DNA from 3 places in the Micrococcus sp. IITD107 genome. Region 1 is predicted to be linked to each of the others. Evidence: predicted binding sites of a transcription regulator. Region 1 holds the regulator's gene; each other region holds the start of a gene.

Evidence for each region. The regulator HrcA, encoded in region 1, represses chaperone genes, less so after heat shock. The targets are predictions, from matches to a motif close to TTNGCACTCGNNNNNNNCGAGTGCNAA.
Region 2: groES (co-chaperone GroES) is a predicted target of HrcA. The motif match lies at 3,808-3,834, and genes of this name have one in related genera.
Region 3: groL (chaperonin GroEL) is a predicted target of HrcA. The motif match lies at 2,438-2,464, and genes of this name have one in related genera.

What each region holds. Positions count from the first base shown of each region.
Region 1 is NZ_JBHFFN010000001.1:686,618-695,086, forward strand. Features, by position in the region: gene ybeY (rRNA maturation RNase YbeY) at 45-515, opposite strand; gene ACEXHE_RS03300 (PhoH family protein) at 505-1,611, opposite strand; gene ACEXHE_RS03305 (16S rRNA (uracil(1498)-N(3))-methyltransferase) at 1,717-2,526, opposite strand; gene dnaJ (molecular chaperone DnaJ) at 2,523-3,665, opposite strand; gene hrcA (heat-inducible transcriptional repressor HrcA) at 3,708-4,721, opposite strand; gene ACEXHE_RS03320 (DUF3097 family protein) at 4,875-5,735, shown strand; gene ACEXHE_RS03325 (DUF4870 domain-containing protein) at 5,867-6,298, shown strand; gene hemW (radical SAM family heme chaperone HemW) at 6,306-7,586, opposite strand; gene lepA (translation elongation factor 4) at 7,599-8,469, opposite strand, start outside.
Region 2 is NZ_JBHFFN010000002.1:351,093-361,494, reverse strand. Features, by position in the region: gene ACEXHE_RS06045 (BCCT family transporter) at 1-1,001, shown strand, start outside; gene ACEXHE_RS06040 (DUF1990 domain-containing protein) at 1,049-1,264, shown strand; gene groL (chaperonin GroEL) at 1,573-3,168, opposite strand; gene groES (co-chaperone GroES) at 3,333-3,629, opposite strand; gene ACEXHE_RS06025 (siderophore ABC transporter substrate-binding protein) at 4,187-5,305, shown strand; gene ACEXHE_RS06020 (ABC transporter permease) at 5,350-6,516, shown strand; gene ACEXHE_RS06015 (iron chelate uptake ABC transporter family permease subunit) at 6,513-7,655, shown strand; gene ACEXHE_RS06010 (ABC transporter ATP-binding protein) at 7,655-8,557, shown strand; gene ACEXHE_RS06005 (hypothetical protein) at 8,690-9,778, opposite strand; gene ACEXHE_RS06000 (M28 family peptidase) at 9,931-10,402, opposite strand, start outside.
Region 3 is NZ_JBHFFN010000006.1:36,301-46,702, reverse strand. Features, by position in the region: gene ACEXHE_RS11085 (DUF4031 domain-containing protein) at 1-487, shown strand, start outside; gene groL (chaperonin GroEL) at 627-2,261, opposite strand; gene ACEXHE_RS11075 (SDR family NAD(P)-dependent oxidoreductase) at 2,502-3,431, opposite strand; gene ACEXHE_RS11070 (LytR C-terminal domain-containing protein) at 3,436-3,996, opposite strand; gene ACEXHE_RS11065 (DUF3263 domain-containing protein) at 4,077-4,379, opposite strand; gene ACEXHE_RS11060 (class I SAM-dependent methyltransferase) at 4,525-5,283, shown strand; gene ACEXHE_RS11055 (uracil-DNA glycosylase) at 5,287-5,970, shown strand; gene ACEXHE_RS11050 (threonine/serine exporter family protein) at 6,002-7,765, opposite strand; tRNA gene ACEXHE_RS11045 (tRNA-Val) at 7,872-7,948, opposite strand; gene ACEXHE_RS11040 (AzlC family ABC transporter permease) at 8,041-8,748, shown strand; gene ACEXHE_RS11035 (AzlD domain-containing protein) at 8,745-9,056, shown strand; gene ACEXHE_RS11030 (zinc-binding dehydrogenase) at 9,160-10,107, opposite strand; gene ACEXHE_RS11025 (S8 family serine peptidase) at 10,343-10,402, opposite strand, start outside.

The DNA.
Region 1 (8,469 bases):
GAGGGGCAGGGATTCGACGCGGCGGTGCCGCAGCGGGGCGCTGGTCAGTCCATGGTGGGTCGTGGGGCGGGACGACCCAGGTGCTCGGAGAGCAGACGGTCCTGCAGCTCGAACATCTCCTGACGTTCAGCGGGGTCCTCATGGTCGAAGCCGAGCAGGTGCAGGATCCCATGGGTGAGCAGCAGCTGCATCTCATCCTGGGTGGAGTGTCCGCCGCGCTCGGCTTGCAGCCGGGCGACCTGGGGGCAGATCACCACATCGCCCAACAGCCCCTCGGTGGGGGCGGTGGCCGTGCCAGGGCGCAGCTCGTCCATGGGGAAGCTCATCACATCGGTGGGACCGGGAAGGTCCATCCAGTCCAGGTGCAGCTGCTCCATGGCCGCCTCGTCCACACAGAGCACAGCCAGCTCGGCCGCCGGGTGCACGTGCAGTCCGTCCATCACCGCGTGGGCCAGCTCCAGCAGGGCGTGCTCGTCCACCTCGACACCGGACTCATTGACCACCTCAACGGCCATGGCCGCCCCCCTTCCGTCCGCGGTGGTCGCCCTGGGGTCCGCGGGGCCGCCCGTGCTGGGTCGGCACGCGCTCCTCATAGGCATCCACGATCCGGCTGACCAGCTGGTGGCGCACCACGTCCGTGGACTGCAGCCGGACCACAGCCACGTCATCCAGGCCGTCCAGCACCTCGACGGCCTGGGCCAGTCCGGAGTCGGTGCCGCGCGGCAGGTCCACCTGCGAGGTGTCCCCGGTGACCACCATGTGGGATCCGAACCCGAGCCGGGTCAGGAACATCTTCATCTGCTCGCCCGTGGTGTTCTGGGCCTCGTCCAGGATAATGAACGCGTCATTGAGCGTGCGCCCGCGCATGTAGGCCAGTGGCGCCACTTCAATGGTGCCGGCCTCCATCAGCCGCGGGATCGACTCGGGCTCGACCATGTCATGCAGCGCATCGTAGAGCGGACGCAGGTAGGGGTCGATCTTCTCGCTGAGCGAACCGGGCAGATACCCCAGCCGCTCGCCGGCCTCCACCGCAGGGCGGGTGAGGATGATCCGGTTGACCTCCTGGGCCTGCAGCGCCTGGACCGCCTTGGCCATGGCCAGGTAGGTCTTGCCGGTGCCTGCCGGGCCGATGCCGAACACGATGGTGTTCTGATCGATCGCCGCCACATAGTTCTGCTGGTTCACCGTCTTGGGGCGGATCTTCTTGCCCCGGGTGGAGAGGATGGACTCGGAGAGCAGCCCGGACTTCGCCGCGCCGGAGCCGCCCCGGACCAGGCCGATGACCTGTTCGATCACGGCCGGGGTGATGACGGTCCCGCGCCGGGACATCCCGTGCAGGTCCTCCACCACCTGGCGCACCTGTTCGGCGTCCTTGCCGGCACCGGTGATCTCCAGGTCCTCCCCGCGCACGATCAGGTCCACCCGAGGGTAGATGCCCTCCAGGATGCGCAGCAGCGCGTCCTGCGCGCCGAAGGTCCGGACCATCTCCTCGGCAGTGGGGAAGGTGATGGTGATCTGGTCCAGCTCCGGCTCCGCACCCAGGGTGGCGGCGGTCAGCGCGTCCGGCAGGGTGGGGGCAGTGGCGTCCAACGGGTCCTTGGGGTCTGTCACGGGGTGTGCTTCAGCTCCTGGGGGTGGGTGTCATCAGGTGTGAGAACGCGGGGAGCGGGCGTCGCCCTCCTCCCGCGGCAAGTCTACCGGCCGGGTCCATCACGGTCAGGACTGCCAGCGGCCCAGCAGCTGCTGCAGGACGGCGGTGGCGGCCGGGCCGGCGGTGGAGGACCGCAGGACGTGCTGCCCCATGCGAACCGGGTGGGCTCCGGCCTGGGTCAGTGCCTCCAGCTCCTGGGGGCTGATCCCCCCTTCCGGCCCGACGACGAGGACCACCTCTGCCGGATGGGCGGCCCCGACTGCGGAGGTCGGCTCAGCGGACGCGGACGATCCGGCTGTTCCCAGGTGACGGTCGACCGCCTCACCCAGGCTATAGGCGGCGTCCTCGTGCAGCGCCAGCACCAGGACGTCGGGACCTGTCAGCTCCGCGACGGCGGTGCCCACGGTGAGCGGACGCGTGCTCGGAATGCGACTGCGCCGGGCCTGCTTGGCGGCCGCGTGCAGCGAGGCATCCCACTTGGCCTGGGCCCTGGCGGCCTTCTCGCCCTTCCACCGCACGATGGACCGCTCCGCCTGCCAGGGGACCACAGCGTCGATGCCCAGTTCGGTGGCGGTCTGGATGGCCAGCAGGTCGCGATCCCCCTTGGCCAGGGCCTGGACCAGGACCAGCCGTGGAGCTGGCGCCGGCTCATCCACGACGCTGTCCACCTGCACAGTGAGGTCCGTGGTGCTGGCGGCGGTGATGGGGCCTGAGACCCTGCGTCCGGCCCCGTCGGCCAGGTCGACCCACTCCCCCGGTTCCAGGCGCATGACCTGGACGGCATGGCGCGCCTCGGGTCCGCCGATCGAGACCGTCTGCCCCGGGGCAGCCGTGTCCAGTCCGCCAGGTTCGGCGTAGAAGAGATGGTGGGTCACTGGTTCTTGAACTGCTCGAAGTTCTCCCGCAGACGGGCGAACATGCCCCGGTGCTCCACCTGCCCCGGAGAGGTCTCCTCTCCGCGCAGGGAGGCGAGCTCCTCCAGCAGACGCCGCTGGTCGTCGTCGAGCCGGGTGGGGGTCTCCACCTGCAGGTTCACATTCAGGTCGCCTCGGCCCTGCCCCCGCAGTCGACCCACGCCCAGGCCCTTGAGGGTGTGGACCTCGCCGGACTGGGTGCCGGGCTTGACCTCGATCTGCTGTTCGCCGTCGAAGGTCTCCAGCGTCAGGGTGGTGCCCAGAGCGGCCGCGGTCATGGGCAAGGTCATGGCCGCCATCAGGTGGTCGCCGTCCCGGGTGAACACAGCATGGGGACGGACGTCGATCTCCACGTAGAGGTCACCGTTGGGTCCGCCGCCCGGGCCGGCCTCGCCGCGCCCGGCCAGCTGGATGCGGGTGCCGGTGGCCACGCCCGCGGGGATCTTGATGGTCAGCGCGGCGCGCTCGCGGACCCGGCCCTGGCCGGAGCACTCCTTGCAGGGGTGCGGGATGGTGGTGCCGTAGCCCTGGCAGGCCGTACAGTTCTCGGTTGCCATCACGGTGCCCAGGATCGAGCGCACCGGACGACGGACCATCCCGTGACCTCCGCAGATCGAGCAGGTCTCCGGCGAGGTCCCCGGCTGGCAGCAGGAGCCGTCGCAGCTGGAGCAGGTCACGGCGGTGTCCACCTCCAGGGTCTTGTCCACCCCGAACACGGCGTCCTCGAGATCGATCCGTGCCGTGATCAGGGCATCCTGACCCCGCCGGGAACGGCTGGCCGGGCCACGGCCGCCCGTGCCCCCGCCAGAACCGCCGAAGAAGGTCTCGAAGATGTCGGAGAACCCTCCGAAGTCGCCGCTGAAGCCGCCTCCGCCGAAGCCACCGGTGCCGTTCTCATGGCCGGTGGCGTCGTAGTTGCGTCGCTTGGACTCGTCCGAGAGCACCTCATAGGCACGGGTGACGGCCTTGAACTCTTCAGCGGCGTCCGGTGCGGGATTCACGTCCGGGTGGAGCTTGCGGGCCAGCTTGCGGTAGGCGCGCTTGATCTCCTCTGCGGAGGCGTCCTTGCTGACGCCGAGGACCTCGTAGTGGTCTGACACGGTCTGCGGTGTTCCTTCCGAATGGAGAGGTGGTCTGTGGTTCTACTGGGACAGGATGCGGGAGAGGTAGCGGGCCACCGCACGGACCGCGGCCATGGTGCCGGGATAGTCCATGCGCGTCGGCCCCACCACACCGAGCTTCGCTACGGAGCCGGGCCCGTAGGAGGCGGCCACCACGGACGTGTCGGCGAGCGAGCCCGCGTTCTCCGAGCCGATGCTCACGCTCAGGCCCCGCACATCCTGCTCCATCTCCGTCAACAGTCGAAGCAGCACGACTTGTTCCTCGAGGGCCTCCAGGATGGGTCCGATCGTCAGGGGGAAGTCCCCGGTGGACCGGGCCAGGTTGGCGGTGCCGGCCATGATGATCCGGTCTTCGCGTCCAGCGGCGATCAGCTGGTCCAGCATGTGGGCCAGGCTGCGGGCCAGCCCGGTGTCCTGCTCGGGCACCTGGGTGGGGACGACGGCCAGGACGGCAGGTGCCGCGGCCGGGGTGAGCCCGTCCAGATGCGTGAGGAAGACCTGCTTCAGGGCAAGCAGCTGCTCATCGGTGGCGTCCTGCTCGGTGGCCAGCACCCGCTGGTCCACTTTGCCGTTGGAGAGGATCAGCACCACCAGCACTCGGTGCGGGGCCAGGGCCACGAACTCCAGGTGGCGGACCGTGGCGGTGTCCAGGTGCGGGTACTGCAACACCGCCACCTGGTGCGTCAGCTGGGAGAGCAGCCGCACGGTGCGGGCCATCATCTCGTCCACATCGTCCGCGTTGTCCAGCAACGCCTGGACTGCACGGCGTTCGGCAGCGGAGAGCGGTTTGACCTCCGAGAGGCTGTCCACGAAGAGGCGGTACCCCTTGTCCGTGGGGATACGGCCGGCGGAGGTGTGAGGGGCCACGATCAGCCCCTCCTCCTCCAGTACGGCCATGTCATTGCGCACGGTGGCGGAGGAGACGCCCAGCTGGTGACGTTCCACCAGGGCCTTGGAGCCCACGGGCTCCCGGGAGGAGACATAGTCCTCCACGATGGCCTGCAGCACCTGCAGGCGGCGCGGCATCTCGTTCATCTCATCCCTCCTCGGGTGTCACAGCACAGCCGGAGCACAGTTAGCACTCCGGGGGTCCAAGTGCCAAGTGTAGTACCCCCGCCTCGGCGACGCCCGGAGAAGCCGCGAGCCGTACCGCTTCGTGCGCCACCGGCGTTGCTAGCCTCGACTCCCGTGGATTGGAACAACTGGGGACCAGGATCCCTCGACGGCGGCTTCCGCCCTGCCGCACGCACGGTCGCCTCGGTGCCGGCGCAGGTGGGCACGGTGGTCGAGGACGCACAGAGCGGATACACCGGTGCGGTGATCCGGACCGAGAAGTCCGGTGGCGTGCACCTGGTGGTGCTCGAGGACCGCAGAGGCAGGACCCGGTCCTTCCCCCTGGGCCACGGGTTCCTGATCGACGGTGAGCCGGTCGAACTGGTGCCCGCACCCAGCGCCGCGGCGCGGGCTGCGCAGAAGCCGGTGCGGACGGCGTCGGGGTCGGTCCGGGTGGAGAACGCCCGCGCCCGCACCGCACGTGCCTCCCGCATCTGGGTGGAGGGCGTCCACGACGCCGAGCTGGTGGAGAAGGTCTGGGGCGAAGACCTGCGCCTGGAGGGGATCGTGGTGGAGCCCCTGCACGGCGTGGACGACCTGGCCGGGGCCATCCGCGACTTCAATCCTGGCCCCGAGCGCCGCCTCGGGATCCTGGTGGACCACCTGGTGACCGGGTCCAAGGAGGAGCGGATCGCCGCCGAGGCCATGCGCGTGCCCGGGGCCAGGGACAACGTGCTGATCGTCGGACACCCGTATGTGGATGTCTGGCAGGTCATCAAGCCGCAGGTGCTGGGCATCCAGGCCTGGCCCGTGGTGCCCAAGGGACAGGACTGGAAGACCGGGATCCTGCGCGGGCTGGGCTGGCCGCACCGGACCAAGGAGGACATCGGCCTGGGGTGGAAGCGCCTGCTGGCCCAGGTCACCACCTACGCCGATCTGGAGCCCTCACTGCTGGGACGGGTGGAAGAGGTCATCGACTTCCTGACCGTCCCCTAGCGGCACGGGCTCCGCACCAGCCTGCCTTCCCGGGGATAGACTGACTCCAGCGTCCGGGCCGGTGGGCCTGCGCTCCGGCGGCCATCCAGATCAGAGCCGTCCACCCTGCAGCAGATCGAAAGGCAGACCAGGTGTCCCAGCAGCACACGCCCGGGCCGAATCGGACGCGATCGTCCGCCGGTCCACGTCGCGACCAGCACCTTCAGGGCTCGTCCGACCGCGCCGAGCCGCTGACCCCCTCCGAGGACCGTCAGTGGGCCACGCTCGCCCACTTCGGTGCGCTTCTGGGCTTCCTGCCCTCTCTGGTGATCTTCCTGGTCTTCCGCCACCGCGGGCCGTTCACCGCCCAGGAGGCCAAGGAGGCGCTGAACTTCACCCTCCCGCCCACTGCCGTGGCGATCGTGGCGAACCTGTTGGCGCTGCTGCCGGTCGTCGGGGGGATCTTCGGGATCATCGCCGTGGTGATCTGGCTGTTCATGACCGTCTCCGGCGTCAACGCTGGCATCCAGTGCAACAAGGGCCGGCCGTACCGCTACCCGCTGAACCTGCGCCTGATCCACTGACGCGGCCTCAGAAGCCCAGCAGCCTCCGGACGATCGCGTCGTCCAGCAGACGGCCCTGCAAGGTCGGCACCAGACGCCCGGCCAGTGCGGCGCGACCGTCCAGCAGGCCCTCACCGATCAAGGCGGCGATCTGCTGCCGAGCCGACTGGCCGCCGTCGGGAGCCTGGTCCAGGATCGTGACGTCCAGACCTTCGGCCAGCCGAACGCCCAGCATGACCTGCTCCAGCAGACGCGCGTTCGCATCCGGGGTCTCCCGGCCCACCGCCGGGGAGACTCCGGTGGCCAGCCGCTGGGCGTAGGCGGCCGGGTGCTTGGCGTTCCACCACCGCACCCCGGCCACGTGGGAATGCGCGCCGGGCCCTGCACCCCACCAGTCCTGGTCCCGCCAGTAGGCCAGGTTGTGCCGCGCCTGGTGCACCCCGGCGCCCTCCAGGTCCCGCGCCCAGTTCGAGACCTCGTACCAGCGGAAGCCAGCAGCACCGAGCAGCTCCTCGGTGAGCAGGTACTTGTCCGCCTGGTCGTCAGGATCCACATCCGGGACGACGCCGCGGGAGACCTGCGCGCCGAACTTGGTGCCCTCCTCCACGATCAGCGAGTACGCCGAGACATGATCCGGCTCCAGTGCCACGGCGGCCTCCACCGAGGTGCGCCAGTCCGCCAGGGACTCCCCCGGCGTGCCGTAGATCAGGTCCAGAGAGACCACCAGCCCCGCCTCACGGGCCCACCCGACGGCGGCCGGCACGTTCTCCGGACGATGGGTGCGTTCCAGCGTGGCCAGCACGTGCGGGACGGCGGACTGCATCCCGAAGGACACCCGGGTGAAGCCGCCCTCGGCCAGCTCCTGCAGGGACTCACGGGTCACCGAGTCCGGATTGGCCTCCGTGGTGATCTCCGCCCCCGGCTCGAAGCCCCACAGCTCCCGGGCCCGGCCCAGGATGGAGACCAGGTCGGAGGCCGGCAGCAGGGTGGGGGTGCCGCCGCCGAAGAACACGGTGTGCAGGGCTCTGTCTGGAACACCGGAGGCTCGGAGTGCCTCAGCGGCGAAGTCCAGTTCGCCCGTGACGGTGCCCGCATAGGAGGTGCGGGACGCTCCGGGCCCCAGGTCCTCGGCGGTGTAGGTGTTGAAGTCGCAGTACCCGCAGCGCACCGTGCAGAAGGGCACGTGGACGTACAGGCTGAAGGTGCGGGCAGAACCGGACGCCTCGGCGTCCTTCACCTGCTGGACGGCGCTGGAAGGCAGCCGTCCGTGGGCAGGTGCGGGGTCGCCGTCGGGAAGGATGGAGGGCACAGGGGCGACCGGCTACTTCTTCGCGCCGGACTTCTCACCGCTGGCACCGTCCGAGGACAGTGCGGCGATGAACGCCTCCTGGGGGACCTCCACGCGGCCGACCATCTTCATGCGCTTCTTGCCCTCCTTCTGCTTCTCCAGCAGCTTGCGCTTGCGCGAGATGTCGCCGCCGTAGCACTTGGCCAGCACGTCCTTGCGGATGGCTCGGATGTTCTCACGGGCGATCACCCGGGAGCCGATGGCCGCCTGGATGGGCACCTCGAACTGCTGGCGCGGGATGAGCTCCTTGAGCTTGCCGGTCATCATCACACCGTAGGAGTAGGCGCTGTCCCGGTGGGTGATGGCACTGAAGGCGTCCACCGCCTCGCCCTGGAGCAGGATGTCCACCTTGACCAGGTCCGAGGCCTGCTCGCCGTCGGCCTTCCAGTCGAGGGAGGCGTAGCCCTTGGTGCGGGACTTGAGCTGATCGAAGAAGTCGAAGACGATCTCGGCCAGCGGGATCCAGTAGCGGATCTCCACGCGCTCCTCGGAGAGATAGTCCATGCCGCGCATCTGACCGCGCTTGGACTGGCACAGCTCCATCACCGCACCGATGAACTCCGCCGGGACGATCACCGTGGCTGAGGCCATGGGCTCGCGGATCTCGTGGATCTTGCCCTCCGGGAACTCCGAGGGGTTGGTCACCGTCACCACGGAGCGGTCCTCGGTGGTGACCTCGTAGACCACGTTCGGTGCGGTGGAGATCAGGTCCAGGTTGAACTCGCGCTCCAGGCGCTCACGGACGATCTCCAGGTGCAGCAACCCCAGGAAGCCCACGCGAAAGCCGAAGCCCAGGGCCACGGAGGTCTCGGGCTCATAGATCAGGGCCGCGTCGTTGAGCTTG
Region 2 (10,402 bases), on a different contig from region 1:
CGGCGTTCCTGATGAACGTGGTGCCGGGCGTGATCATGGACTACGTCAGCTCCATGCCGGAGATGCTCAGCGCCAACATGGCCCAGGGCGAGGAGATGCAGGCGTTCCTCTCCTCCTGGACGACCTTCTATTGGGCGTGGTGGGTGAGCTGGGCGCCGTTCGTGGGCGTGTTCGTGGCCAAGATCTCGCGCGGACGCACCATCAAGCAGTTCGTGCTCGGCGTGCTGTTCATCCCCTCGACCATCATCATCCTGGCCTTCACCATGCTCGGCGGCACCGCCATCTGGCTGCAGCAGCAGACCGGCCAGCTCGCCCCGGACGGCACGGCGGACTCCCTGCCGGCCCCGGCCGAGATCTTCTACGCGGTGCTGGACCTGCTGCCCGGCGCGAACATCATCGCCCCGCTGGTGATCGGGATCCTGGCCATCTTTTTCATCACCACCGCCGACTCCGCCTCACTGGTCAACTCCCAGCTCTCCCAGGGCGGCAACCCGAACCCCAACCGTCTGGTCACCGCGTTCTGGGCGATCTGCATGGCCGGTATCGCCGTGGTGATGCTGCTGACCGGAGGTGACTCCTCCCTGCAGGGCCTGCAGAACCTGATCACGGTGACCGCACTGCCGTTCGCGGTGATCATCCTGCTGATGTGCATCGCCCTGGTGAAGGAGCTGCGCAACGACCCCCTGGCCATCCGCGACCAGTACGAGAAGTGGGCGCTGGAGAAGGCGGTGAAGCGTGGCGTGGCCCAGGAGGGCGACAACTTCGCCCTGGCGATCGTCCCCACGCACGAGAACAGCGAGTTCGCCACGGGTGCGGACTTCGACTCCACCGCGGAGGATGTCACCGAGTGGTACGCCCGCACGGATGAGGACGGCAACCCGGTGGAGTACGACTACGCCACGGGTGAGTACGTGGAGGACGGCCGGAGCGAGGCTAAGGGAGACACCAGCCTTCCCGGCGACGGCCCCTCCCCCGAGCCTGACGCCTCGCCCCGGGCCTGAGGCCGGGTTTCTCGTTGAACCAGAAGCAGCGGTGACCGTCAGCCACGATGGCCACCACTGCTTCTGGCTCGCCATGGGGGCAACCCGAGCGTGCGGGAGTTGGGCCGGGGCGAGGATGGCTGGAGCTGCACCCGGACGGCACCGTGGAGCTGTCCATCACGGCGTTCTCCCGTCCGGCCACCTGGTGGTCCCGGCTCGGCTCTCCCGTAGCGCGGCTGGCCCAACGTCGGATCACTGAGACGTACCTCAGCGCCCTGGCCTGATCCGGACTGAGTCGCACCATTCGTCGGATCTACAGTCTCTGTGGCATCACCTGTCGCTCCCGAGCCGTCTGTACGCCAATTCGTGCAACCTAGTTCCAATGCTCGACGACTCCTGCAACCCATTCCCGGCCACGCCGTCGTCAGCCAGAAGCAGTGGCGGGCATCAGCTCTGATGCTCACCACTGTTTCTGGATCAACATCAGGACAGTCCCAACAGGACGAAGGCCCCGGTCCCCTGCACAGTCGCAGGGGCCGGGGCCTTCGGACGGTCTCAGCTCAGCTCAGCCGAGCTCAACCGATCAGACTCGTCAGTCCTCGTCCTCGTCGTCCTTCTTGTCCGCCACCAGGGTCTCGGTGGTCAGGACCAGGGCGGCGATCGAGGCGGCGTTGGCCAGCGCGGAGCGGGTGACCTTGACGGGGTCGACCACGCCGTCGGCGAGCAGGTCGCCGTACACGCCGGTCTTGGCGTTGAAGCCGTGGTTGGCCTCCATGCCCTTGACCTTCTCGGCCACCACGTAGCCGTCCTCGCCGGCGTTCTGGGCAATCCAGCGCAGCGGCTGGACCAGGGCCTTGCGGACCACGCCCACGGCTGCTGCGGCATCGCCCTGGAGCGCCTGCACGTCGGAGTCCTCGTCCAGCACGGACAGGGCGTTGATCAGCGCGGTGCCACCACCGGCCACGATGCCCTCCTCCAGTGCGGCACGCGTGGAGGAGACGGCGTCCTCGATGCGGTGCTTGCGCTCCTTGAGCTCCACCTCGGTGGCGGCGCCGACCTTGATGACGCCCACGCCGCCGGCCAGCTTGGCCAGGCGCTCCTGCAGCTTCTCGCGGTCCCACTCGGAGTCGGTGGCCTCGGACTCGGCCTTGATCTGGGAGACGCGGGCGGCGACCTCGTCGGCCGAGCCGGCGCCCTCCACGATCGTGGTGGAGTCCTTGGTGATGGTCACGCGGCGTGCGGTGCCCAGGACCTCCAGGCCCACCTGGTCCAGCTTCATGCCCAGGTCCGGGGAGACCACCTGTGCACCGGTGAGCACGGCGATGTCCTGCATCATGGCCTTGCGGCGGTCGCCGAAGCCCGGTGCCTTCACGGCCACGGCGGACAGGGTGCCGCGGATCTTGTTGACCACCAGGGTGGACAGCGCCTCGCCCTCCACATCCTCAGCGATGATGAACAGCGGCTTGGACTCCTGCAGGACCTTCTCCAGCAGCGGCAGGAACTCCTGCACGGAGGAGATCTTGCCGGAGTTCAGCAGGATGTAGGGGTTCTCCAGCACAGCCTCCTGACGCTCGGCGTCGGTGACCATGTACGGGGAGAGGTAGCCCTTGTCGAACTGCATGCCCTCGGTGACCTCCAGCTCGGTGCTGGTGGTGGAGGACTCCTCGATGGTGATCACGCCGTCGGTGCCCACGGTGTCGAAGGCGCGGGCGAGCAGCTCTCCGACCTCGTCGGACTGGGCGGAGATGGCGGCCACGTGGGCGACCTGCTGGCCCTCGACGTCGCGGGCGTTCTCGCCCAGGCGGCGCTCAACGGCGGCCACGGCCACCTCGATGCCCTTCTTGACCTCGCTGGGGGCGGCACCGGCGGCCACCAGACGCATGCCCTCGTTGACCAGGGCCTGGGCCAGCACGGTGGCGGTGGTGGTGCCGTCGCCGGCCACGTCGTTGGTCTTGGTGGCCACTTCCTTGGCCAGCTGAGCGCCCATGTTCTCGTACGGGTCGTCCAGCTCGATGTCACGGGCGATGGTCACACCGTCGTTGGTGATGGTGGGTGCGCCCCAGGCCTTGTCCAGGACCACGTTACGGCCCTTGGGGCCCAGGGTGACCTTGACGGTGTCCGCCAGCTTGTCGATGCCGGCCTGCAGGGCTCGGCGTGCGTCGTCGTTGAATGCCAACTGCTTGGCCATAGTCTCGACGCTCCTCTCGGTGAGATGAAAAGTTCAGGTGTGGGGGCCGTCGTCGTGAACGCTGTTCAGCACAGGCGTCCCGACGACGGCGGGAGACGCGCGCAGGCCCGGCCAGTGAGATGGCCGGCCGGGCCTGGGGCGTCAGGTGCGGTCAGAGACCAGGGTCACTTGGTGACGATGGCCAGCACGTCGCGGGCGGAGAGGACCAGGTACTCCTCGCCGGAGACCTTCACCTCGGTGCCGCCGTACTTGGAGTAGAGGACCACGTCGCCCTCGGAGACATCCACGGGGACGCGGTTGCCGTTGTCGTCGACGCGGCCGGGGCCCACGGCCACGACCTGGCCCTCCTGGGGCTTCTCCTTCGCGGTGTCCGGGATGACCAGGCCGGAAGCGGTGGTCTGCTCGGCTTCCAGCGGACGGACAACAATGCGATCCTCGAGGGGCTTGATGGAGACAGACATGTCTGCGCTCTCCTTCGTATCTGATGGCCGGCCGCCCAGGCGTGCGGGGCGGGCCGGAGAACTGGGAATCTGTTGTGCGCCGGAGGCTGACCAACCGTCGTCGCGGGTGCCGGATGGCAGGTCCTTCAGGCTTGGCACCCGGTCGCCCGGAGTGCCAGAAATGACTCTAGGCGCGCGCTTAGCACTCGGTCAAGGTGAGTGCCAGAGGTGTGGCGGGACGGCCCTGGGTCGACCCTCGAGGCGTCATTCGTCTTTCTCGATCCTGGTGGCCATCTGGCCGCATCTGCCCCACTGACGGACGGCGACGGTGCCCGGCTCCTCATCAACGCGCGCCAAGCCGCACGTCATTAGCGCACGAAATATGTTCGTATTGAGCCCTTTCGCTTGCGGTTAGGTAAGGCTTACCTCTACGCTGAGACCTCGAGGCTTCAATAACGCAACATACTCGTTCGCTTATTCGGCCAGACCCCCAGCGGAGCACCGGTGCACTCGGTGCGCGGAGGACTGTGTCCGGTGAGCACACGGAGCATCTGCTCCCCGACTCGACTGGAGACCCCGTGTCCTTCACCCGCACCTCTGCCCCCGTGGGCCGCTTCGCCCGCTGGCGCATGATGCTGATGGCCTTCCTCGGTCTGACCGCGCTGGTCACCCTGTCCGCCTGCGGCGGAACCGCATCCAACGGTTCAGGCGGCGAGTCCACCAGCGCCGGCGCCTCGAGCAGCTCCTCTGCCCCCGCCGCCTCCGGCGAGAGCCGCCCCCCGGGCAAGGCCGCCACCGTGCAGGACAACGGCAACGGAACCTTCACCGTGGACCACGCCCAAGGCACCACCGAGGTCCCGGCCAACCCGGAGAAGGTCTTCGTCTTCGACCTGGGCGTGATGGACACCATGAACGCGATCGGCGTGAAGCCGGCCGGCGTTCCCGAGGCCCAGTACCCCGAGTCCCTGCAGGGGATCGCTGAGGGTGCAGAGAAGATCGGCGCCATGAAGGAGCCGGACTTCGAGACCATCGCCACCGCTGGCCCGGACCTGATCATCACCTCCGGCCGCACCGCTGAGGCCTACGGAGAGCTCTCCAAGATCGCCCCCACTGTGAACCTCGCCGTGGACATGACGAACCCGTTGGAGTCCTTCGAGGCCAATGCCAAGGTCATCGGCACCATCTTCGGCAAGACCGAGGCCGTGGAGGGCAAGCTCAAGGGCCTCGAGGGCAAGATCGAGGACGCCAAGGCCACCATCAAGGAGGCCGACCAGGGCAACGGACTGATCGTGCTCACCTCCGCCGGTGAGGTCACCGCCTACGGTGCCGGCTCCCGCTTCGGTCTGATCCACGACCTGCTGGGCGTCCCCACCGCCGCCGACGTCAAGGCCGAAGGCGCCCACGGTGAGTCCATCTCCTTCGAGTACATCGCCGAGACCAACCCCGACCTGCTGTTCGTGATCGACCGCGATGCCGCCACCGGCGAGGGCGGTCAGGCCGCCGACGCTGTCCTGGACAACGATCTGGTCAACGGCACCAACGCCGCCCGCAACGGGGACATCATCAAGCTGGATCCGACCAACTGGTACGTCGTCGGCTACGGACTGAACAGCCTGCCCCAGATGATCGATCAGGTCGTCAACGGCGTGGTCACCGAGTCCACCACCGGCGGCACCGACGCCACCTCGGACAGCTGACCCCAGACACCGCAGTCCACACACAAGGAACCGCTGATCCCCTGATGTCAGACACCACGGCCAAAGCGCCGTCTGCACCACCAGCCCGCCCGGGAGTGCCCCCGGGCGGGCTGGCCCGTGTCCGCACTCCCACCGCTCCACCGGTCACCGTCACCGACGCCCGCACCCTGGTGGACATCCGGGCCATGCGCGCGCACCCCGAGGACCACTGCATCACCTCGCGGCAGTTCACCCGGTTCCGGAACACCCGCACCGCCCTGTGGCTGGGCGTGGCCGCCATCCTGATCCTGGCCGTGGTGTCCATGTTCGTGGGCGTCACCAATGTGAGCCTGCCCGCCGTGCTCTCCGGCGACCCCGAGTCCTGGCACATCCTGACCGTCTCGCGCCTGCCCCGCACCGCCGCGGTGCTGCTCTCCGGCCTGGCCATGGCGGTGGCCGGACTGATCATGCAGCTGATGGTCCGCAACCGCTTCGTGGAGCCCTCCACCGCCGGCACCGTCGAGTCCGCCACGGCCGGCATCCTGGTGGCCACCGTCTTCCTTCCGTCGCTGCCGCTGATGGGCAAGATGGGGATCGCCGCGATCTTCGCCCTGGCCGGCACCGCGATCTTCCTGGCGATCATCCGCCGGGTCCCCTCCCGCTCCACCCTGCTGGTGCCCCTGGTGGGCATCATGCTCGGCGGGGTCATCGCCGCCATCACCACCTTCTTCGCCTACCGCGTGGACCTGCTCCAGACCCTGAACACCTGGATGATCGGCGACTTCTCCGGCGTGGTCTCCGGCCGCTACGAGCTGCTCTGGCTGGTCGGCGCCCTCACCCTGCTCGGCTTTCTGGCCGCGGACCGCTTCACCGTGGCCGGCATGGGCCAGGACGTGGCCACCAACCTGGGCCTGAAGTACCAGCAGGTGATGGCCCTGGGACTGGGACTGGTCTCGATCATCTCGGCCGTCGTGGTGGTCACCGTGGGCGCCCTGCCCTTCCTGGGACTGGTGGTGCCCAACCTGGTCTCCATGGTGTTCGGAGACAACGCCCGCACCTCCGTGCCCTGGACCGCGATCTTCGGCGCCGGCTTCGTGCTGCTGTGCGACATCGTCGGCCGCACCATCCGCTACCCCTATGAGATCCCGGTCGGCACCATCATCTCCGTGGTGGGCGCGGCCATCTTCCTGGTCCTGCTGCTGCAGACCCGCCGCCGGGGGGCCCGCTCATGACCACGGACCTCACCTCCTCCCCCACCCCGGAGTCCCGCCGGACCATGGAGTCCGGGCGCGGGTTGATCGGCCTGCTCACCGGATCCCGTGGGTCCGGTTCCAGCACAGACCTTTCCGACGACGCCGCCTCCTCCCAGCCTCCCGGCACCCCCGGTGCCGGGCCGGGAGAAGGTGCCGGCCGCCGTCGGGAATCCCGCCGGGCCTGGATCATCGTGGCCGTGCTGGGCGCACTGGCGCTGGCGAGCGTGCTGGCCTTCGTGTTCGTGGGGCTGACCGGCGCGGTGGAGTACATCCTGCCGCGGCGGCTGACCACCGTGGGCGCCATGGTGCTGGTGGCCTACGCCGTGGGCGTGTCCACCGTGCTGTTCCAGACGGTGACCGGGAACCGCATCCTGACCCCGTCCATCATGGGCTTCGACGCGCTGTACGTGCTGATCCAGACCGTGATGGTGTGGGTGTTCACGGCGCAGTCGTTCCTGGGGTTCCCGCCGGCCGTTCGGTTCTTGGCCGAGACCGTGGTGATGGTGGTGTTCGCGGTGGCGCTGTACCGGTGGCTGTTCACCGGGGCGCACCAGTCGCTGCACCTGGTGCTGCTGATCGGGATCGTGTTCGCCACCCTGTTCCGGGGCATCTCCGCTCTGCTGCAGAAGCTGATGGAGCCCTCGGAGTTCACCATCCTGCAGGACCTGTTCTTCGCCTCGTTCGGCATGGTGGATCCGCAGCTGCTGGGCCTGGCGGCGGTGATGCTGGCGCTGGCGAGCATCCCCGTGTGGCGGATGCGCCATGAGCTGGACGTGCTGGCCCTGGGTCGGCAGTCCGCCGTGTCCCTGGGCGTGGACCACCGTGCCCGGACCATGCAGATCCTGGTGATCGCCGCCGTGATGGTGGCTGTCTCCACCGCCCTGGTGGGACCGGTGACGTTCTTCGGCCTGCTGGTGGCCAACCTGGCCTACCAGGTGGGTGCGTTCCGGCACCGCTGGGTGCTGCCGGCGGCGGTGTTCCTGGGGATCGTGCTGCTGGCCGGCGGGCAGATGGTCCTGCAGCACGTGTTCGGCTTCAACACGGCGCTGAGCATCATCATCGAGTTCGCGGGCGGGATCGTGTTCCTGGCCATGCTGTTGAGAGGAAAGGTGCGCTGATGGCAGTGCAGACCGAGTTTGAGCTGACCGCCGGTACGCTGGACGGCATGGATTCGCCGCAGTCGGGACGTCAGACGCCGGATGCCCCAGCCGCGAACGGCAGCCACTCCATCCATGCCGATCCCCCGGTGCCCGGCGTTCCGGCGATCGACCTGCAGGGCGTGGTGAAGGCCTATGACCGCACCCGCGTGGTGGACGAGGTCACCGCCCAGATCCCCGCCGGCGGCGTCACCTCGATCATCGGGCCCAACGGCGCCGGCAAGTCCACGCTGCTCTCCATGATCGGACGCCTGCTGCAGGCCGACGGCGGGACGATCGCCGTGGGCGGCCAGGACGTGTTCGACTCCGACACCCGCGCGTTGGCCCGCAAGCTGGCCGTGCTGCGCCAGGAGAACACCACCACCGTGCGCCTGACCGTGTGGGACCTGGTCTCCTTCGGACGCTTCCCGCACCACGGCGGACGCCCCGGCCCGGATGATGAGCGTCTGGTCAGCCAGGCCCTGGGGTACATGGACCTGCACTCCTTCGCCGGGCGGTACCTGGACGAGCTCTCCGGCGGTCAGCGGCAGCGCGCGTACATCGCCATGGTGCTGGCCCAGGACACCGACGTGCTGCTGCTGGATGAGCCGCTGAACAACCTGGACATGAAGCACGCCGTGGAGATGATGCGCCTGATCCGGCGGATGGCCGACGAGCTGGGCAAGACCGTGGTGATCGTCATCCACGACATCAACTTCGCCTCCTGCTACTCGGACACCATCCTGGCGATGAAGTCCGGTCGGCTGGTGCACCAGGGCAGCCCGGACGAGCTGATGTGCTCGGAGACGCTGCAGGACATCTACGACGTGGACATCCTGGTCGAGGAGATCCGCGGCAAGAAGATCGGCATCTACTTCAGCTGAGTCGGGGGCTCGGCCGGCCGCGCAGTGCCGCCGACCTGACCTGGCCTGCTCCTACCCCCTTCCCGGGACATCTCTCGCCCCCTTCAGAGGATGTTCTGTCCCGAGAAGGGGGTGAATGCGAGTCGGCACCCCTCAACGAGCCCGCGGCACTCCGGCTTCGAGCAGCTGCGCCTCGAACGCCCGCTCGTTCATGAGGTCCTTCCACATCCAGCGGATCACCCTCCGGTCCGCACCGGCCAGCTTGAGCTCCCGGCGGCGTTCAGCCACCAGCACCTCCTCGGCCGTGCGACCGTTCCGTTCAACGGCACCGGTGTACTTGGTCATGCCGTCGAACTCACCGATCAGCTGGACCTGCTTCCACCAGAAGTCTGGACGCCCCAGGAACTCTCCGCTCGGCGAGCGTAACTCGACCTGCAGCTCCGGCAGCACGAACCCCAGCTCATGGATGATTACCCTGCTGAGGGACTCACCCACGGATTCGGACCGTCCATCCGCGAAGTCGACGGCACGGTCGAACCGACGCGTGGCGTTCTTCCGCGGCAGGATCTCGCGAGCCTGAGCCGCCAGCTGCTCGAACGAACGCCCCATCCGCCGGGCCAGGTCATCCGCCGGCGGCACCGCCTGGCACAGTGATTCGTGGGACATCACACTCGCGAGAACGGCGGGAAGCGGATCCGTCCGAACATCCAGCAGGTAGGTGCCGTCGCTGAGAATGACAGGGATCCGGACCGACTGGTCCCGGCCCGTGCCACATCCCAGGTGGTTGGCGTGCCGGCGGACGGGAGGCAGAGCCGGCAGAGTGTGGCGCAGGCGCCTGTGCCGCGGATCGGTGCTGAGGCGATCGGCCGCTGCCCGTACGGCCTCGGGATTGACGTAGGGCGAAGTGGGTTCAACAGTTCCTGACTTGCTCGGCGTGCTGGCCCGGACGTGCAGGTCCGTGGGGACCTCCAGCAGTGACATTCCGAACAGGTCCGCCCCGGTCAGATGACAGAAGACGGCCTGGCCTCGACGTGAGGCCGCGTGCGCGGCGATGGCCATCCGGTACCTGTCCCACGCTGGAGTGGTCAGCCAGCGGTCGGTCTCCGTGTAGACCCCACTGGCCAGTCGCACCAGATTGCCCCGCTGGGCCCCGCGGGAGAGCGCCCGTGCCGCGGCCGGACGATCATGATGGTCGACGATCAGCAGCGCGGGATCATGGATGTCGGTGACGAGCGAGGGCATGCGGCCAGTCTGGTGAAGTCACCGGCTTCTCGCTCGAGCCGCTCACCGACCTGTGGACAACATCCAGCCTCAGCGGACCCCTGGGACCCCCTTCGCGGGACAGTGTCGAGCCTTCCGGGCCCACTGGCTGTCCCGAGAAGGGGGTCAGCGCGTCAGGAACGAGCCAGGGCCAGGGCCGCCGCGCCCTGGAGCTCCATGGAGATGGTGAGCCGCTCCACGGAGATGTTCGCGGCGATCGTGTCATCGGCCGAGTGGTACTCCGGCTCCAGCAGGGCGGGGGTCTCCACGCCGCGCCAGGAGAAGTTCCCGCTGTGCACGCCCACCTCGGAGAAAGACTGGTGGTCACTGGACCCACGCGGAGTCACATCGCTCATCTGTGCGCGGTATCCCAGCCGCTCACCGGCAGCGAGCACCTGGGCATTGACCGGATTGGACTGGCCGAAGTAGTCCAGCACCCAGTACTTCTCGGCCGGGTCCCAGCTGGTGCCGACCATGTCGTTGTTGAACACGCCGGACAGCCGTGCCTTCTGCGCCGCGTCCAGCCCGCGAGCATAGAGGCGCGAGCCCACCAGACCGACCTCCTCCGAGCCCCAGAGCGAGAACGAGAGGTCGGAGGTGGTGGGC
Region 3 (10,402 bases), on a different contig from region 1:
GATCGACCTGCTCGAGCGTCAGGGGGAGGATCCCGGCCGCTGGCCACGGGCCCAGCGTCTGGCGGCCTGGTTCCATGACGCCGTGTACCTCGGCGACCCAGACCGCCCGGCGGGTCAGGACGAGGAGGACTCGGCCGTGCTGGCCGAGACCGTGCTGGACCGGATGGGTCTGCCCACGGCAGAGATCGAGGAGACCGCACGCCTGGTCCGGCTCACTGTCTCCCACGATCCCGAGGACGGTGACGCTGCCGGTCGGCTCTTCAGCGACGCCGATCTGGAGGTGCTCGGCCGCGCCCCCGCCGAGTACGAGCGGTACCTGACCGCGGTCCGGCAGGACTACGCCCACGTCCCGGATGACCGGTTCGCCACGGGACGCCGAGCGGTGGTGGAGCAGCTGCTGGCCCTGGACCCCATCTACCGCACGGGCACCGCACGGGCACGCTGGGAGGACCAGGCCCGGGCGAACCTGACGGCCGAACTGGCCTGAACCTGACTCACCCTGGCATCCGGTGCCGCAGACGCCGGAAGGCCCGGCCTGTCCGTCTCGAGACGGACAGGTCGGGCCTTCCTGGTGATGGTGAGGGGCCGTCGTCGGGGATCTCTCTCCCTGAGGCGACCCGAGCGGATCAGAAGCCGCCCATGCCTCCCATGCCACCCATGTCATCGCCACCGGGCATCGGGGCGGCCTTCTCCGGCTTGTCCGCCACCACAGCCTCGGTGGTCAGGAACAGGCCGGCGATCGAGGCGGCGTTCTGCAGAGCAGAGCGGGTCACCTTGACCGGGTCGTTGACGCCCGCGGCCAGCAGGTCCTCGTACTCGCCGGTGGCGGCGTTCAGGCCGTGGCCCTCCGGCAGGCCCTTGACCTTGTCCGCCACGACGCCGGCCTCCAGGCCTGCGTTGATGGCGATCTGCTTCAGCGGAGCCTCGATGGCGACCTTGACGATGTTGGCGCCGGTGGCCTCGTCGCCCTCCAGGGAGAGCTTCTCGAAGGCCTTGGCACCGGCCTGGATCAGGGCCACGCCGCCGCCGGCGACGATGCCCTCCTCCACGGCTGCCTTGGCGTTGCGCACGGCGTCCTCGATGCGGTGCTTGCGCTCCTTGAGCTCCACTTCGGTGGCGGCACCGGCCTTGATGACGGCCACACCGCCGGCCAGCTTGGCCAGGCGCTCCTGCAGCTTCTCGCGGTCGTAGTCGGAGTCGGTGTTCTCCATCTCGGCGCGGATCTGGGAGACACGGCCGGCGATCTCCTCGGCGTCTCCGGCACCCTCGACGATGGTGGTCTCATCCTTGGTCACCACGACCTTGCGGGCGGTGCCCAGCAGGTCGACGGTGGCGTTCTCCAGCTTCAGGCCGACCTCCTCGGAGATGACCTGGCCACCGGTGAGGATGGCGATGTCGGCCAGCATGGCCTTGCGGCGGTCGCCGAAGCCCGGTGCCTTCACGGCCACGGACTTGAAGGTGCCACGGATCTTGTTCACCACGAGGGTGGCCAGGGCCTCGCCCTCGACGTCCTCGGCGATGATCAGCAGCGGCTTGCCGGACTGCATGACCTTCTCCAGCAGGGAGACCATGTCCTTGACGTTGGAGATCTTGGAGTTGGCGATCAGGATGTACGGATCCTCCAGGACGGTCTCCTGGCGATCGGCGTCGGTGACGAAGTAGCCCGAGATGTAGCCCTTGTCGAAGCGCATGCCCTCGGTGAGCTCCAGCTCCAGGCCGAAGGTGTTGGACTCCTCGACCGTGATCACGCCCTCCTTGCCGACCTTGTCCAGGGCCTCGGCGATGAGCGAGCCGATCTGGGTGTCAGCGGCGGAGATCGATGCGGTAGCGGCGATCTGCTCCTTGGTCTCGATCTCCTTGGCCGAGGCCAGCAGCTCGACGGTGACAGCCTCGACGGCCTTCTCGATGCCGCGCTTCAGCGAGAGCGGATCGGCACCGGCGGCCACGTTGCGCAGGCCCTCCTTGACCAGGGCCTGGGCCAGCACGGTGGCGGTGGTGGTGCCGTCGCCGGCGACGTCATCGGTCTTCTTGGCGACCTCCTTGACGAGCTCAGCGCCGATCTTCTCGTAGGGATCCTCGAGCTCGATCTCCTTGGCGATGGAGACGCCGTCGTTGGTGATGGTGGGGGCGCCCCACTTCTTCTCCAGCACGACGTTGCGGCCGCGCGGGCCCAAGGTCACCTTGACAGCGTCGGCCAGGGTGTTCAGACCCTTCTCCAGGCCGCGGCGTGCCTCTTCGTCGAATGCAATGGTCTTTGCCATCGGTGCACGGTCCTTTCGTGGACGTGAGCAGTGTTCAGTCGGTTCTGACCCGCGCAGTGCCCGCGACGGACGGCCCGGATGGGGGCCTCACCGCAGTCAGGTCCCTCCTCCGCCCGTCCAGCCGTGCACGCGAGGGCATGCCTGGCAGTCAGGGCGGTGGAGTGCTAACCCCAGTTTTAGCACTCGCCCCCACTGAGTGCAAACACTTCGTGCGAGTTCCCCGCTTCTCCTGCGGCAGGTTCAGCGCTGGGTGGAATCAGGGCCCCGGCCGGTCCGCCCGGTGAAGTCCTGCATGGACCGGTAGACGCCCATCCCCCGGCCCACCACGGAGTCGAACACCCGCTGGGGCAGCACGCCCTTGAGCAGGGCCGAGGAGCGGACGCTCGAGGGCAGCATCAGGATCGGCCGAGGGTCGGCCAGCTCGTCCCAGATCCGCTCCACCACGTAGTCCGGCTCCATGATCGGGGTCAGCATCGGCCCACGCGCGCCCTCGAACATCCCGGTGCTGATGTAGGACGGGCAGACGGTCAGGACCCGCACCTGGTGGTGGCCGGCCTGCTCCAGTTCCAGCCGCAGCGAGTCCGACCACCCCACGGCAGCCCATTTGGACGCCGCATACACGCTCATCCGCGGCACCGGCAGCAGTCCGGACGCTGAGGCGACGTTCACGATCCGCGCCGGGGTTCGGCGCTTGATCATCGACGGCAGGAACGCCAGGGTCAGCAGCATCGGCGCCTGTGTGTTCACCGCCAGTGTGGAGGTGACCGCCGCCTCGGTGTGGTCCCAGAAGTACTCACCGGTCACGATCCCGGCGTTGTTGATCAGCAGATCCGGCACCCCGGTCTGAGCACTGACCTCACCGGCGGCCGCGGCCAGGGCGCGGGCGTCGGACAGATCCACGACGTCCGCCCGGAAAGTCACGGAGGGGTGGGCGGCCTCCAGCTCGGCTCGGACCCGACCCAGCCCGTCTTCGGAACGATCCCAGAGGATGACCGTCCCGGCCCCGTCCTGGGCTGCGCGGCGAGCGTGGAGCAGACCCATGCCGGAGGCGGCGCCGGTGACCAGGACCGTGGTCCCCTGCACCTGGAAGTCCGGCCACGGGGACCGGTCCCGCGAGAACTGGGCTCTGGTCCGCGCGGCCAGATCGCGGAGGGGGCGGCGTGAGCTCATCGGATCAGGGGGTCCCGGTCAGGACGACCACGACACCGGGGACCCGGCCGTCATAGACGGTCGGCAGCTCCAGCTGGGCGGCCACCGCTTCGGCGGTGTCCTCACCGGCCGAGTAGTACACAGCGGACTGGGGCACCGCGAAGCCCTGCCAGGCGCCGACTCCACCCACGGTGAACCCGGCCGAGCGCAGCTGCTCGCCCGTGGCCTCGGCGGTCCCGCCGGTGTCCGCCACGGCATAGACCTCCACGGTCGAGGCACCGGCCGGAGCGGTGGGCGTGGCCGACGTCGAAGCGGTGGAGCTCGCCTCGGCAGGGGGCGTGGCGGACTGCTGCGAGGCGGACGGAGCGCTCTCCGCGGTGGCGCCGGAGGTGGCCGGTGCGGAACTGAGCAGCCCGGGGAGGATGAAGAAGCAGAACGCGCCCACGGCCAGGGCGAAGGCCGCAGTCACCGCGATCCATCGCAGACCGGTGGTCTCCACGGGCGGATCGAAATGCGCCCGGTGCCCGCCCTTGCGGTCGGTGTACTCCGGGACGTCGTCGAACCGGTCGCGGGGATACTCAGTCATGGACAGCCCTCACCACATCACGAGGCGGCACCCTCCCAGGGTGGCCGCCGGTCACTGTGCGCCTGAGAGCGGGATCGGCCTCAGGCCTGCTGCCGACGCGCGCTGCGTGCGCGGTGGCGTGTGGTCCGTAGTCTACGCAACCGCTTGACCAGCATGGGCCGGTAGGCCAGCGCCTCCTGGCGGTCCAGCAGTCCACTGAGCACCTGGTAGTACGTGGTGGCCGAGAGCGAGAACTGATCGCGGATGGCCTGGTCCTTGGCCCCGCCGTACTTCCACCACTGATCCTCGAAGTCCAGGATCTTCCGCTCGCGCTCGGTCAGCTCGGGCAGGATGTGCTCCACCGAGACAGCGGCCTGCTCGTCGGCTGAGGATGCAGCGGACATCGGGACTCCTTCGGCGGGGCGGGGTGAACGGACACGGTGCGGACTGCGCTCCAGCCTGCAGTCTACCGACCGAATGACAACCGTGTCATTCGTCGCTCGCCCCTCCAGGGCAGGGAGTGACGGCACTGCCCCTAGGATCGAGCCCATGGCAGTCAATGAGTTCGATCACCCGTTCATCGCCGCGACCTATGACCAGGTGGAGGGGTCCCGGGAGGACCTGGACCAGTACGTCGGGATCGCCCGGGCGCTCGGCGCCCGCTCGGTCCTGGACATCGGGGCCGGCACCGGGACGTTCGCGGTGCGGATGGCCGCTCAGGGCCTGTCCGTGACGGCCGTGGAACCGGCAGGAGAGATGCTCGAGGTCGCTCAGGACAAGCCCCACGCCGAGAAGGTGCACTGGGTGCACGGCACGGCAGCGGATCTGTCAGAGCACGCCGCCCAGACTCATCTGCCCGCCGACCTGGCCGTGATGACCGCCAACGTGGCCCAGGTGTTCCTGACCGACGAGGACTGGCTGGGCACCCTGCGCGCTGTCCACGAGAACCTGACCCCGGGTGGGCACCTGGTGTTCGAGACCCGCATCCCGGAGCGCCGCGCATGGGAGGACTGGGCCCGCCAGCCCGAGTCCACGTGGGAGGCGCCCGGGGTGGGCACCGTGCGGGAGGTCTTCGAGGTCACCGAGGTGGACCTGCCGCGGGTCACCTTCAGATCGGACAGCCACCTGCCGGACGGCACCGTGGTCCCCTCCACCTCCACCCTGATCTTCCGTCCGTTGGAGCAGATCCAGCAGACCCTGGCTGAAGCCGGGTTCGAGTTCCTCGAGGCGCGGGACGCCCCAGACCGTCCGGGGCGGGAATGGGTCGTGATCGCCCGGCGCCTGGCCTCCCCCGGAACGGAGGGCTGAGCCATGGAGCTGATCAGCCCGCTGGATCCCGGATGGGACGCGGCCCTGGCCGCGCAGACCGAGGACCTGGACGTCGTCGGGAAGGACCTGGTGCGCCGCCGCGCGGCCGGGGAGCACATCCTGCCGGCTCCCGAGCATGTCCTGCGCTCCTTCCGCCAGCCCTTCGACCAGGTCAAGGTCCTGGTGCTGGGACAGGACCCTTACCCCACCCCGGGGCATCCGATCGGCCTGAGCTTCGCCGTGGACCGTGATGTGCGGCCGCTGCCGCGGTCGCTGGTGAACATCTACCAGGAGCTCTCCACTGACCTGGGCATCCCGCCGGCCTCGCACGGAGACCTCACCGCGTGGACGGAACAGGGCGTGCTGATGCTGAACCGCGTGCTCACCGTGCGGGCGGGGGCCGCAGCCAGCCACCGCGGGATCGGGTGGGAGCAGATCACCCAGACGGCGGTGGAGGCGTTGGCCGCGCGGGGCACCCCGCTGGTGGCGATCCTGTGGGGCAACGACGCCCGGAAGATGGCTCCGGTGCTGCGGCAGGGCGGTGCCACCGCGATCATCGAGTCGCCCCACCCCTCCCCGCTCTCGGCGCATCGGGGGTTCTTCGGGTCCCGTCCGTTCAGCCGCACCAATGAGCTGCTGGAGCAGCTGGGCGCCGACCCCGTGGACTGGCGGGTGGAACGGGACTGAAGTCCGGTTCGGCCCCCACCGGAGGGACCGGTCAGCGCCGGCCGATCTGCCGACGTTCGTTGGCCCGGTAGGAGCGGGTGAAGGGCCGAGCCAGGGTGTCTCCCAAGACCACGCCCGCGGCGATCGCCATGATCACCATGGAGGCGTTGAACATGCCGACCGCACCCTCCACCACAGCCCCGGAGTCCATGGCGATCTCGTACATGGAGCGGAAGATCATCAGTCCCGGCAGCAGGAACAGGATGCCCGGCACGGCCAGCACCAGCTGGGGTGCGCCCATGCGCAGCGCCACGTACCGCCCCAGGGCGCCGATCACCACGGCGGCGATCGCCGGGGTCACCCGCGGGCTGACACCCAGTGCGCCCACACCCACGTAGACCATGTACCCGCACACGGACACCAGCGCCGTGGGCAGCAGCAGGCGCCATTCGGACTGCTCCACCACGGCGTCGAACAGAGCGGCCAGGAAGACCAGGATCGCCATCATCAGCAGCGGGTAGTTGGCGCTGGACTCCTCGGCCAGGTCGATGCTGCGCACACCGAGCAGTTCGGCCACCGCCACGGCCGCCACGATCCCGGAGATGATCGCCACATAGCTCAGGAACGCCGAGACGAAGCGGCCGGCCGCCGTGACCGGGAAGCCGTTGATGGCGTCCTGCACCGCGGAGACGAACCGGGCGGAGGGCAGCAGCATCATCAGGCCACCGGCCACCACCATGGAGGGGGCCAGCGGCACGTGCAGGGCGTACAGGACGAGGGCCACCACGGTGGCCATGAACCCACCGGCCATGGTGGAGAAGAACTCCGGCACGCGGGCTCGGCCCATCAGATCCACCACGGCCATCACCAGCAGGGTGGACAGCAGCGCGACGCTGGCTCCCACGGGTCCGCCGCCGATGTACAGCACGAAGGTGCCGGCGAACAGGCCGGCGGCCAAGGTGGCCATCCAGCGTGGGAAGGGCTTGGGCCGGTGGCGGATCTCGGCCAGGCGGTCCATCGCCTCGCCCCGGCCCACCTTGCCGGTGGCGATGTCCGAGACCAGACGGTGCAGCAGAGCCAGCCCGGCATAGTTCTGGGTCCAGGAGCGCACCACGCGCTGGACCGAGTAGGGCACCTGCCCCTCGGGCGCATAGTTCAGGTTCATCGACTGGTTGGTGATGTCGATCTCGGTCTCGCGGATGCCGAAGGCCTGGGCCACCACGATGATCGAGGTCTCCACCTCCAAGGCACCGGCCCCGAACCGAAACATGGTCTCCCCCAGCCGCAGCGCGAAGTCCAGGGTGCGCCGAGCGTCCTCATCGGCCTCGCGGTGCGCCTGCAGGTACGGGTTGTTGTACGGGCTGCCGGCGATCCGGTTCACCCAGGGCATCGACTGCGTGGGCAGCGGCTCGGAGTGCATGATCTTCCGGATCGCGGTGCGGCCCGGGAAGCGCATCCGATCCCGGCGTCGAGCCGCCGGCACTGCAGGCTGGGCCTGGGTGTCCGTCTCCGAGGGCGCCAGCACGGACAGCGGCACCGGCTCGGAGGCCGGAGGCTCGGTCAGCGGGGTGTCCTGCATGGGCTCAGGGGCGTCGAGATCGGCGGCAGAGCGGATGACGGCGCTCTCCTCGGAGGTCCCGACGACGGCGGGAGACGGGTGCTCCTCGCTCACCGGGCCGGCGGCCGGGGCGGATTCACCGGCCTCCTCGGCCTCCACTTGGGCAGCGGGCCGGATGATCGGGATCATCGACAGGTCTGTGGAGGGCTCAGTGGGGTGCCGCATCCCGGGGACCTCGCCGAACTCCTCGTCCGCCATGCCCGCCTCCCGAATCGAACCGCACCAGGGGCGGTGCCGTGGTGATGTGTGCCGCTGGTGAATGTCCCGTAGACGACTGAAGGACCCCGGTGGGGGCCCTTCAGGATGGTGGATCTTACTGGACTCGAACCAGCGACCTCTCGCGTGTGAAGCGAACGCTCTAACCAACTGAGCTAAAGATCCGTGACGGTCAACGGCGGCGCACACCAGGTGCGTCTCGACCCTGACGACTAGAAGAGCGTAGCAGATCAGCGGCGCTTCCGAGAAACCCTAGGATGACCGCCATGACCACCCCTGCCTCCCGCCACCCGGCCGTCCGGATGGGACTGTCCGTGGCGGTCGCCACCGGCCTCTACGGGATCTCCTTCGGTGCCCTGTCCGTGGCGGCAGGCTTCGACGTGCTCCAGACCATGGCTTTGAGCGTGCTGATGTTCACGGGCGGCTCACAGTTCGCCTTCATCGGAGTCGTCGCCGGAGGCGGTGGCGGCGGGGCGGCCACCGGGGCGGCCTCGCTGCTGGGGGTGCGCAACGCGGTGTACGGCATGCAGATGAACGCCATGCTCCGCCCCGGACCGCTGCTCAGGCCCTGGGCTGCGCAGGTGACGATCGATGAGTCTGCGGCCACCGCCGCCAGCCAGGCTGAGCCGTACGGGCGTCGCCTGGGGTTCTGGACCGCCGGGCTGGGTGTCTGGGTGCTGTGGTCGGCCTTGACGCTGGTGGGCGCACTGGCCGGCAATGCCTTGGGCGATCCGACCGCGTGGGGCCTGGACGGCGCTGCCACCGCCGCCATGCTCGGGCTGCTGTGGCCACGCCTGCGCAGCGGGGACGCCTGGGCGCTGGCGGTGACGGCCGCCCTGGTCACGCTGGTGGCCCTGCCGCTGCTGCCCTCGGGCATCCCGATCCTGGTGGCCGCCCTGGTGGCCGGGCTCTGGGGCTGGTTCCGTCCGGCGGCGGCCACCGATGCTGAGGCAGGTGCCGCATGAGCTGGTGGTCCTGGATCCTGCTGGCCAGCGCCATCGCCTTCATGACCAAGCTGGTGGGCTATCTGCTGCCGATCCGGTGGCTCGAGGACGAGCGGCTGCTTCGCACGGCCAATGCCGTCACCATCGGACTGCTGGCCGCCCTGGTGGTGATGAATGCGGCAGGATCCGGAGCAGGGTTGGCCCTGGACTCCCGCCTGGGTGCACTGGTGGCTGCCGCTGTCGCCCTGCTGCTGCGGGCACCGTTCCTGGTGGTGGTGCTTGTGGGGGCCGCTGCCGCGGCAGGCCTGCGGCTGCTGGGGTTCCCCTGACCTGCGGCCTGTCCGGGTCCGGGCACGCCACGGGCGGGCACCCTGGAAGGTGCCCGCCCGTGGTGACGACTCAGCAGGGAGCCGCCGTCAGGTCAGCAGACGCTCACTCGTAGGAGGCGACCAGTCGGCCGACGACTTCACCGTTCTTGAGCTTCTCGATCCCGTCGGCGATCTCGTCGAAGCCGATCGTGGTGATGGTCGGGTTCAGCTTGCCCGTGCCCATGTACTCGTAGATCCCGGCCACATCCTCCTTGGACCCGCCGTTGGAGCCCTTGAGGTTGCACTGGATCAGGATCATCGCCTGAGTGTCGATGGTGGCCTCCAGTTTGCCCATGCCCACCAGGACCACGGTGCCGCGCTCCTTGACGGTGGTGATGGCCTCGGCGGTGGTGGTGCCGAAGCCGGCGAAGTCCACGATCACGTCGAAGGTCACGCCCTCGAAGTCCTTGACGGAGGCCTTGACGTCCGTGGCGCCGATCTCCTTCGCCAGCGGCCAGAACTTCTCGTTGACCTCGGCGACGTAGACGTTGGCGCCGGCCAGCACGTCGATGCGGGCGCCGATCTGGCCCAGACCGCCCAGGCCGATGATGCCGACGTTGTCTCCGGCCTTGACCCCGCCCTGGGTGATGACGGCGGAGTGGGAGGTCATGCCGGCGTCCGTTCCGGCGGCGCCGTGCACGAAGTCCAGCCCGTCCGGCATGGGCACCAGGGTGTCCGCGCGCACCAGCAGCTGGGGTGCGAAGCCGCCGTCGTAGTGGTGGCCCGGAGCGCCGACCTCGGTGGTGGGGCACACGCCCACCCGGTCGCCGACCTTGACCTCGGTGACTCCCTCGCCGACGGCTGCGACCACACCGGCGTTCTCATGGCCCATGGTGATGGGGGTCTTGGCCAGGACCGAGAGCCAGGCCTCGTCCTCCATCTGTCCCACATCCGAATGGCAGATGCCGGCGGCCTTGACGTCCAGGACGACCTCGCCGGGACCGGGGGTGGGGTCCGGGACCTCGGTCAGGGACAGGGGCTCGTGGGTGTTCGTGAACTGCCAGGCCTTCATGGGGATGATTCGCCTCTCTTCGGATGAGGGCGGGTCTCTCCCACCATCAGGTGGTTCTCCAGGTGGCCCTGGGGGCCACTGTCCAGCCTAGTCATGGTCAGTGCATCGGTGCACGGGGCGCCCAGCAGTGAGACGTCTCACGGCGACGGACCGCCCTGCCTGCGCGTGGGGCACAGACGGGACGGTCCGTCGTCGGGAACCTGAGGTGAGCTCAGTCCCGGGGACACGGTGCGGGTCAGCGCACGGTGAGGGAGGTGTCGTCGATCCGGAAGATGGTGGGCAGCGAGCTGTCCTC